DNA from 2 places in the Clostridium novyi NT genome. Region 2 is predicted to be linked to the other one. Evidence: riboswitches for the same ligand, from Rfam matches in the RefSeq annotation. Region 2 holds a riboswitch; the other holds the start of a gene.
What was found. Region 2 has a riboswitch for S-adenosylmethionine ahead of metK (methionine adenosyltransferase). Riboswitches for the same ligand answer to the same signal wherever they lie in the genome.
Positions count from the first base shown of each region.

Region 1: it holds a riboswitch for S-adenosylmethionine, as region 2 does, so the genes downstream of both, NT01CX_RS08605 (methionine ABC transporter ATP-binding protein) here and metK (methionine adenosyltransferase) in region 2, are expected to answer to the same signal.

Region 1 is NC_008593.1:1,836,355-1,841,354, forward strand. Features, by position in the region: gene NT01CX_RS08590 (branched-chain amino acid transaminase) at 1-177, opposite strand, end outside; gene NT01CX_RS08595 (MetQ/NlpA family ABC transporter substrate-binding protein) at 337-1,155, opposite strand; gene NT01CX_RS08600 (methionine ABC transporter permease) at 1,193-1,831, opposite strand; gene NT01CX_RS08605 (methionine ABC transporter ATP-binding protein) at 1,831-2,787, opposite strand; SAM riboswitch class I at 2,860-2,967, opposite strand; gene NT01CX_RS08610 (aspartate kinase) at 3,064-4,380, opposite strand; gene NT01CX_RS08615 (methionyl aminopeptidase) at 4,580-5,000, opposite strand, start outside.
Region 2 is NC_008593.1:2,203,071-2,208,070, forward strand. Features, by position in the region: gene NT01CX_RS10205 (SF1B family DNA helicase RecD2) at 1-999, opposite strand, end outside; gene metK (methionine adenosyltransferase) at 1,120-2,295, opposite strand; SAM riboswitch class I at 2,366-2,470, opposite strand; tRNA gene NT01CX_RS10215 (tRNA-Tyr) at 2,636-2,720, opposite strand; tRNA gene NT01CX_RS10220 (tRNA-Val) at 2,761-2,836, opposite strand; tRNA gene NT01CX_RS10225 (tRNA-Tyr) at 2,846-2,930, opposite strand; tRNA gene NT01CX_RS10230 (tRNA-Thr) at 2,935-3,010, opposite strand; gene NT01CX_RS10235 (tRNA 2-thiocytidine(32) synthetase TtcA) at 3,263-3,982, shown strand; gene yyaC (spore protease YyaC) at 4,087-4,629, shown strand; gene NT01CX_RS10245 (rod shape-determining protein) at 4,686-5,000, opposite strand, start outside.

The sequences.
Region 1 (5,000 bases), 370 kb from region 2:
TCTTTCATAATGTTCCTTCATTCTAAATACATAAAGTTCATTATTTTCCTCATTTAAATAAGCTCTGATCCCTTCAAAACATCCAAGTCCATAATTAAAAGCTTTAGATCTTATACCTATACTTACTGTATCCTCCTTAACAATATCGCCCTGATAGAATACATACGAATCCCTCATCGCTTATCCTCCTTATAACAATTGATGTCTTAAAATTCTACAAATTAAAATTTACAGAATTTTTTTAATTATAGCATTACAGCTTTTTCATGTCAATTTTATGCTAATATTGAAAAAACTGTCGAATTTACTTCGACAGTTTTTTTGTATAATGTTAAATTAAAATGATGGAATTATTGCTCCTTTATATTCCTCTTCTATAAATTTCTTTATTTCTTCAGAATTTACAGCTTCCTTTAACGCTTTTATATAATCCTTATCTTTGTTATCCTCTTTTACAGCAATAATATTAGCATAAGGAGAATCTTTATCTTCTTGTGCAAGAGCATCCTTTAGAGGATCTAATCCACCTGGTAATGCATAGTTAGTATTTATTACAGATGCATCTACATCAGATAATGTTCTTGGAAGTTGTGCTGCTTCTATTTCTTGTATCTTTATGTTTTTAGGATTTTCAGTAATATCAAGTTTAGTAATAAGTTCTCCTTCTTTAAACTTTAATAATCCTTGTTTTTCTAATAATCTTAAAGCTCTTGATTCATTAGTTGGATCATTGGGAACTGAAATTGTAGCACCATTTTTTATTTCTTTAACATCCTTCACTTTCTTAGAATAGATACCCATAGGCTCTAAATGTATTTTTGCTACAGATGTTAAATGAGTTCCCTTTTCCTTATTGAATTGTTCTAAATAAGGAAGATGTTGATAGAAGTTTGCATCTATTTCCCCTTCTTCAAGAGCAGTATTTGGTATTACATAGTCTGTAAATTCTTTGATTTCTAATTTATATCCCTTTTTCTCTAAAATAGGTTTTACCTTTTCTAATATTTCTTTATGTGGCTTTGGAGATGCCCCTACAACTATTGTAGTCTTTTTGCCATTATTCTCAGCTGATTTTTTATCTCCACAACCAACTAATGAAACTGCCCCTAAAATTACTGTACTTGCAAGTAATACTGATAATATTCTTCTTTTCATATTTATTTACCCCCTAAATATTGTTTATATATTAAATTTATTTTGTTACTCTCTTATATATAAATGTTCCTATACTTTGTAGCGCTTGAACTAAAACTATTAAAACTATTACTGTAACTATCAAAACATCATTTTTAAAAGCATAATATCCATAGTTCATAGCTACAGCACCAAGTCCACCTGCGCCAATTACACCTGCCATAGCAGAGAAACCAACCATACTTATAAGTGTTAATGTCATTCCAGATACAATTGATGGTAACGCTTCTTTTAACATTACTTTAAATACTATTTGAAATGTACTAGCTCCAAAAGACTTTGCAGCTTCAACAACTCCCTTGTCTACTTCTTTAAGTGATGACTCTATAATTCTTGTTACAAATGGCGCACATCCTATAGTTAGTGGCACAATAGCTGCTGTTGTTCCTGTTGATTTTCCAACTATAAATCTAGTTAAAGGTATCAACACTATCATTAAAATTATAAAAGGAAAAGACCTTAATACATTTACAATAACATCTAAAACTTTGTATACAGCTTCATTAGGTTTAAGTCCATCTTTATATGTAATAATCATGATAATTGCTGGTATAAATCCTACTACTATAGCTAAAGCCGTAGATATTAAAACCATATATAATGTTTCTAAAAGTGCTGGTAATAATATATCTGACATTATAACACCTCCCAATGAATGTCTTGATTTCCAAGGTAATTAAACACCTGATCTCTTTGTTCTTCTTTAATATTTATAACCAAGCTTCCTAAAACTCCTTTATTAAACTTTTCAAGTTTTCCCCAAACAATTGAAAAATCCATTTGAAGTTCTCTTGCCATGGATGTAATTATTGAGTTTTGACTTAATTCTTTTGGAAAAAATATCTTTATATTTATTCCTTCCTCCGGAAGTACTTCTTCCTCTCCTAAAAGCTTTTTCATTTGCTTTGTTGGGTTTAAGAATAGCTTATCCACATCCCCTGATTGTACTAATTTTCCTTTTTCCATTACTGCAACCTTAGTACAAACTTCCTTTATAACTTCCATTTGGTGAGTTACTATTACAATAGTAATCCCAAGTTTTTTATTTATTTCTTTTAGAAGCTCTAATATAGACTTTGTTGTTTTAGGATCTAATGCTGATGTAGCCTCATCACAAAGGAGAATTTTAGGATTCAAAGTTAATGCTCTTGCAATGGCAACCCTTTGTTTTTGTCCACCACTTAATTCCTTTGGCATACTATTAGCTTTATCATAAAGTCCAACTAATTCTAAAAGTTCTTTTACTCTTTTATTTATATCTTCTTTTTTATATCCCCAAGTTTCCATAGGAAGGGCTACATTCTTCCAAACATTTTTTCTGCTTAATAAGCTAAAGTTTTGAAATACCATTCCTATATTTTTTCTAAACTCCCTAAGTTCTTTTTCATTTAAGCTTTTTACTTCTTTTTCATCCACTATAACATTTCCAAAATTATATATTTCAAGACCATTTATACATCTTAGAAGTGTAGATTTTCCAGCCCCACTGTAACCCACTATTCCATATATTTCTCCCTGTTGTATATGAAGATTTATATCATCTAAAACTTTAATATCTCCAAAATATTTCTCCAAACTTTTTATTTCTATCATTTGAACACCCCCTAATTTATTTAAAAAATAAAGACCTAAGGATATCCTTAGGTCATATAAATTTCCTACTTATCCTCATCTTTCAGTTTACACTGCAGGATTTAGCACCATTGTACACTAAAAATGTATACTGGTTGCCGGGTTTCATAGGGCCAGTCCCTCCACCTCTCTTGATAAGACTTATTAATTTTTTTAATTTTCTCTTTAAACTGTTATTTATTATAATATTTTATGCCTCTTTTGTCAATAGCCTTAATTTTTAAAAATATCTATAAATTATTCAAATGCCTCATAAATAGACTTTATAGCTGTTTCAAAATCTTTTGCATCTACACCAATTATAATATTTATTTCACTAGAACCTTGGTCTATCATTCCTATATTTACATGACTTTTAGCAAGAGCTGAGAATATTTTTTCAGATGTACCTACTGCTTTTGCCATGCCCATTCCAACTGTGGCGATTAGGGCCATGTTAGGTATTACATGTATAGAATCTGGATTGCATTGTCTTTTTATTTCTTCTAGTAACTTATCTAACTTATTATCAAGTTGTGCATCATCTATTACAATAGATATTGTATCTATTCCAGATGGCATATGTTCAAAAGAAATACCATATGTTTCCAATGCAGAAAGTAATCTTCTACCAAATCCAATTTCAGCATTCATATAAGTTTTTTGTATAACAATTGTTGTAAAATCTTTTCTGCCTGCAATACCAGTAATTCTTCCTCCACCATTTTTATAGTTTACTTCATTTACTATTAAAGTTCCCTTGTCTTGTGGTCTATTTGTATTTTTTATGTTTATAGGTATATTTCCTTCTTTAGCTGGGAATATAGCTTCTTCATGCAATACGGATGCTCCCATATACGCAAGTTCTCTAAGCTCTTTATATGTAATTTTTTCAATAGGCTTAGGATTATCCACAACTCTTGGATCTGCCATTAAAAATCCTGAAACATCAGTCCAGTTTTCATATAACTTAGCTTTAACATCCTTTGCTACTATAGCTCCTGTAATGTCTGATCCACCTCTTGAAAAAGTTTTTATATCTCCATTTGGCATAGCCCCATAAAATCCTGGTATAACAGCTCTTTCAATATTCTTTAAATTGTTTGAAATTAATTCCTTAGTTTTATCAGAATCAAAACATCCATATTTATCAAATGCAATGATTTCAGCTGCATCTACAAATTCATACCCTAAAAAATTAGCAAGTATTATACCATTTAAATATTCGCCTCTACTTACTGTATAATCAACACTTACCCCTTGTGAGATTATCTTTTTCATATTTACTAAGTGAAAATTTATATCTATTGATAAGCCTAACTCCTTTACTATTTCTTTATATCTTTCTTCAATAATTTTAAAGACATCATCAAAAGAAATTCTATTCTCAACGTGAGCATGACATAAATATAAAAGATCTGTTATTTTATAATCATTGTCATCTCTTTTTCCAGGTGCTGAAGGAACTACATACTTTCTGTTACTATCCTCCATAACAATTTTCTTAACCTTTCTAAATTGTTCTGCACTGGCTAATGAACTGCCCCCAAACTTAGCTACTATAATATCATTCATATTTTAACACCCCAATTTAATTTATTCATTAATAGCATATATTCATAATATCTTATCACAAATTGAGATTTTTTCAATATTTTTTTGTAAATTATCATAAAAATACAATATTTCGAAGAAAAAACTGTAATATTAATACTTTATATTAATATTACAGTTTGTTTAAAAACTTTAATTATTGACTTTTAATTTTTAGAAATTATTCAGTTAATATTTCTACACCATCTTCTGTTACTAAAATAGTATGTTCCCATTGCGCTGTTAATTTGCCATCTTCTGTAACAGCTGTCCATTCATCCTCTAAAACTTTACATTTCCAAGTTCCCTCATTTATCATAGGTTCAATTGTAAATGTCATTCCTGGAACTAATACCATTCCAGTATCCTTCATACCGCAGTGATCTATAAAAGGTTCTTCATGGAAATCCACTCCAACACCATGACCACCAAATTCACGAACTACTGAATATCCTCTTTCCTTAGCTAACTTTTCAATTGCATATCCAATATCTCCAGTACAAGAATATGGTTTAACCTGTTTAATTCCTATATCTAAACATTCTTTAGCAGTTTCAACTAGTTTTACGGCTTCACTTGATGCATCACCAATTATAAACATT
Region 2 (5,000 bases):
ACCTTCAAATGCACCCTTTATAGCTTGTATTTGAGTAGGCGCAAAGCTTATATTATTATCTTTTTCGAACTCTTGTATTTTATCATCTACATCTATATTTAACTTTCCATAATCACTTGTGCTTAAAGTCAATATTTTACTTGTAACAGACAATTCACAGTAATAATAAGGCATTGTAAATACATATTCTTCATTATTTATAGTCTCAATTTTTAATTTTCCATTTAATACTGTCTCTTGAATGTTATTCATAATTTCTTCTTCATTAACCCCAAGCACATCTACTGATTGCTTTAATAACTTTTCTAATGGCATACATGTATTTCCCATACCACAAAATTGATTTACTATGTACTTTATACCACATTGAATTCTAAAAGGTGAATTGGATTCAATCCCTAAGCTTCTGGCTATTTTATCTGCTGTCTTAAATCCTATTCCTGATATATCTTCCGTTAGTGTATAAGGATTTTGTTTCACAACTGCAATAGAATCATGACCATATTTTTTATGTATCTTTACACACTGCTTTGCTGTTACTCCATAAGTCTGTAAAAACACCATTATGTTTCTTACTTCTCTTTGTTTTGAGTATGATTTAGCTATGGTTTCAATCTTTTTTGTACCTATCCCATCAATCTCTTTAAGTTTTTCAATATCTTCATCTAATACATCTAGTGTTTTTTCTCCAAAATGTTCTACTATTTTTTTCGCAGTTACAGGTCCTATTCCTGATATAATACCTGAAGATAAGTATTTTTCTATTCCTTCTAAAGAATTTGGAACTATTTCTTCGCAAGATGTAACTTTAAATTGCTGTCCAAAGTGAGGATGATTAACCCACTGACCCTGTAATTTTAGATTTTGACCTTCCATTACATATGGTATACACCCTGTTATAGTTATTCTCTTTTTATTAGATTTTACATGAGCTACTACATAACCATTTTCTTCATTTTTAAATACTATACCTTCTACAGTTCCATTTAACTCAGTCATAGCAAACCCTCTCCTAAACTTAATTCATTTAAATTAATTATAAGATATAGCTATATTATTCTCAACTAATAAAAGACCAATACCTACTCGGCATTGGTCTTTCTATAATCATTTATATAATTAGATGTATTTTTTTATTTCGTCAACTTTATTTAATTGTTCCCATGGAAGTTCTACATCAGTTCTACCAAAGTGACCGTATGCAGCTGTTTGCCTGTATATTGGTCTCTTTAATTCTAAATCTCTAATAATTGCTCCTGGTCTTAAATCGAAAACTTTATTTACGATATCTACTATTTTGCTATCTTCAATTTTTTCTGTACCAAAAGTATTTACTAAAAGTGATACTGGACGAGCAACTCCTATAGCATAAGCAAGACCTATTTCGATCTTATCTGCAACACCTGCTGCAACTAAGTTTTTAGCAACCCATCTTGCTGCATAAGCTGCTGATCTATCAACCTTTGTTGGGTCTTTTCCAGAGAAAGCACCACCGCCGTGTCTTCCTGATCCGCCGTATGTATCAACTATTATTTTTCTTCCTGTAAGACCTGTATCTCCATGAGGTCCACCTATTACAAATCTTCCTGTTGGGTTAATGTAATATTTTGTTTCGTCATCTAACCATTCATTAGGTACAACAGTCTTTATTACATGTTCCATAATATCCTTTTGAATTTGTTCTTGAGTAACTTCTGGATCATGTTGTGTAGATACAACTACTGCATCTATTCTAACTGGTTTGTTATCTTCGTATTCAACTGTAACTTGAGTTTTACCATCTGGTCTTAAATATGCTAATGTACCATTCTTTCTAACTTCAGCTAATTTTCTTGAAAGTTTATGAGCCATGTTAATTGGTAGTGGCATATATTCTTTTGTTTCGTTTGTAGCAAAACCAAACATTATACCTTGGTCTCCAGCACCAATTGCTTCTACATCGTCTTTTTGTCCTTGTCTTGATTCTAAAGCTTCATCAACACCCATAGCTATATCTTGTGATTGTTCATCTATAGATGTTAATACAGAACAAGTTTCTGCATCAAAGCCATATTTTGCTCTTGTATATCCGATATCTGAAATAACTTCTCTTACAACTTTAGGAATATCAACATAACAATTAGTTGATATTTCTCCCATAACCATAACCATTCCTGTAGTTACTGCTGTTTCACAAGCAACTCTTCCATTTGGGTCATTTTTTAATATAGCATCTAATATAGCATCAGAAATTTGGTCGCACATTTTATCTGGATGTCCTTCTGTAACGGACTCCGAAGTAAATAATCTTCTCATTTATATATACCTCCCAAAAATAAAACCTCTTCTTAGAATTTAAAAGAAGAGGTTGTTTAATCACTTTAAATTCTTATCTTGCAGATTATACTGCAGGAATTAGCACCTTAGTATTTATTTATATACTGGTTGCCGGGCTTCATAGGGCCATTCCCTCCACCTCTCTTGATAAGATGTTACTTATCCAATATTGAATTTTCGAATTTAATATTAACATATACACATTACTATGTCAATAATAGTATACTGTTATTTGTAAGTTATAATAACAAACTAATACAAATTTATAATATATATTTTAATGCAAAATAAAATAAGAGACATATTAATGTCTCTTAGATGGTGGAGGAAGATGGATTCGAACCATCGAAGCGAAACGCAACAGATTTACAGTCTGCCCCCTTTGGCCACTCGGGAATTCCTCCATATTTAGTTTTGAAATATCTATGCCAACTGTTTTATAAATGGTGGGCACAACAGGGCTCGAACCTGTGACCCCCTGCTTGTAAGGCAGATGCTCTCCCAGCTGAGCTATGCGCCCATTTATAAATGGTGGAGGAAGATGGATTCGAACCATCGAAGCGAAACGCAACAGATTTACAGTCTGCCCCCTTTGGCCACTCGGGAATTCCTCCTTGTTGGTGCTGGCACCAGGACTTGAACCCGGAACCTACTGATTACAAGTCAGTTGCTCTACCAGTTGAGCCATGCCAGCTTACTTTATCTTTTGTTTTCTCGTTGACACTTCCCCGCGCCAACGAATATTAGTATACATTGATATTTAATTTATTTCAAACGTCATTTTTATCTATTTAAACAGATTTTCTTTTATTTTATTCATTTTTCACCATTATTCTCATTTTTACTCATGTATTTGATTTTAAATATTCATATTTTCCCCTCTTTATTTGTGTAGTTTACTATATTATAATAAGGTTCATAATTTCATTTAATTTGGAGGATACATATGCAAAAATTATTAAGCAGACTACGTAGAGCTGTAGTCGATTTTGATTTAATTCAAGCTGGTGACAAAATAGCTGTAGGTTTATCCGGTGGTAAGGATAGCATAACTTTATTATATTTACTTAACGCATACAAAAGATTTTCTCCAGAACCTTTTGAGCTAATAGCAATCACTTTAGATCCAGGTGCTGGGGCAGACTTTTCTGAAATGATAAGAATTTGTAAAGAATTAAATGTTCCATATTATTTATTTAAAACTAAAATCAAGGAAATAGTTTTTGATATAAGAAAAGAATCTAACCCTTGCTCTTTATGTGCAAATTTAAGAAGAGGTTCTCTAAATGATCATGCTAAAAAACTTGGCTGTAATAAAGTAGCTTTAGGACATCATAAAAATGACGCTATTGAAACTTTACTTATGTCCATGTTCTATGAAGGTCGTATAAATACATTTTCACCTGACACATATTTAAGCCGTACAGATCTTCATATAATAAGACCTATGATTTACATTGATGAACAAAACATAAAAACATTTATTAAGAACTCTAATATACCTATAGTTGAAAACCCTTGTCCTGCAAATGGGTTTACTAAAAGAGAATATATGAAGGATCTTACATATTCTCTTGAAAAAGATATACCAGGATTAAAAAATAATCTTCTTAATTCACTTTCAAATATAGAGCAACTTAATATATGGCATAAAAAAATTAAATAAATTTTTCTTTTACAATAAAAGGTTGATACAAATTCAACCTTTTTCTTTTTGACTTTCATAATGTTTAAAAGCCTTACATATAAATTATCAAGGAGGTGTGGCTTTTGAATAAAGTTCGAGTTCACTATGATGATAATTTATCTTATTATGAAATAGCCTATTTTTTTAAAGATTACATTAACGAAGATACTATTATTGTATGTATTGGTACAGATAGATGTATAGGGGATTGTCTAGGACCTTTAGTAGGTACTATGTTAACTCTTAAAAACTTTCCTCTAAAAGTGTACGGAACAATTTCTAATCCAATACATGCTTTAAACATAGATAAAAAATTAAAAGAAATAAAACATTTATATCCAAATTGCAATATAATAGGCATAGATGCTTGTTTAGGTAACGAAAAAAATATAGGAGAAATTCAAGCTAGAACATCCCCTATTCACCCTGGAAAAGGTGTTGGAAAATCACTTCCTAACGTAGGTAAAACCTCCATAATAGGTATTGTAGATTCTAGCGATTCTAATGAACTATTTACCAATAGAAATATAAGATTAGATCTTATTGTTAATATGTCAAAAGTTATTGTACATTCTTTAATACATGCATATTATCTTTATCAGCTAAAAAATAGATATAATGATTGAGTGGAATATAAAACGCCCTATAATAAAATTATAGGGCGTTTTATATTAAGTATAGATTAATCTATTAAGTTTATATCTCTTCCTTTATAAGATGCATCTATTTTATCTAAGAACTTTAGTACATTTCCAGTACCAAGTGCCACTGATGAAACAGATTCTTCTGCAACAGATACAGGAACTTTTGTTACTTGTTCAATTAATTTATCTAAACCATGTAATAAAGCTCCGCCACCAGTCATAACAATACCTTTATCAGCTATATCAGCTGCAAGTTCTGGTGGAGTTTTTTCTAGTACTGAGTGAGTGCATTCTGCAATAGCATTAACAGATTCACTTAGAGCTTCTCTCATCTCTTCTGATGTTATTGTTAA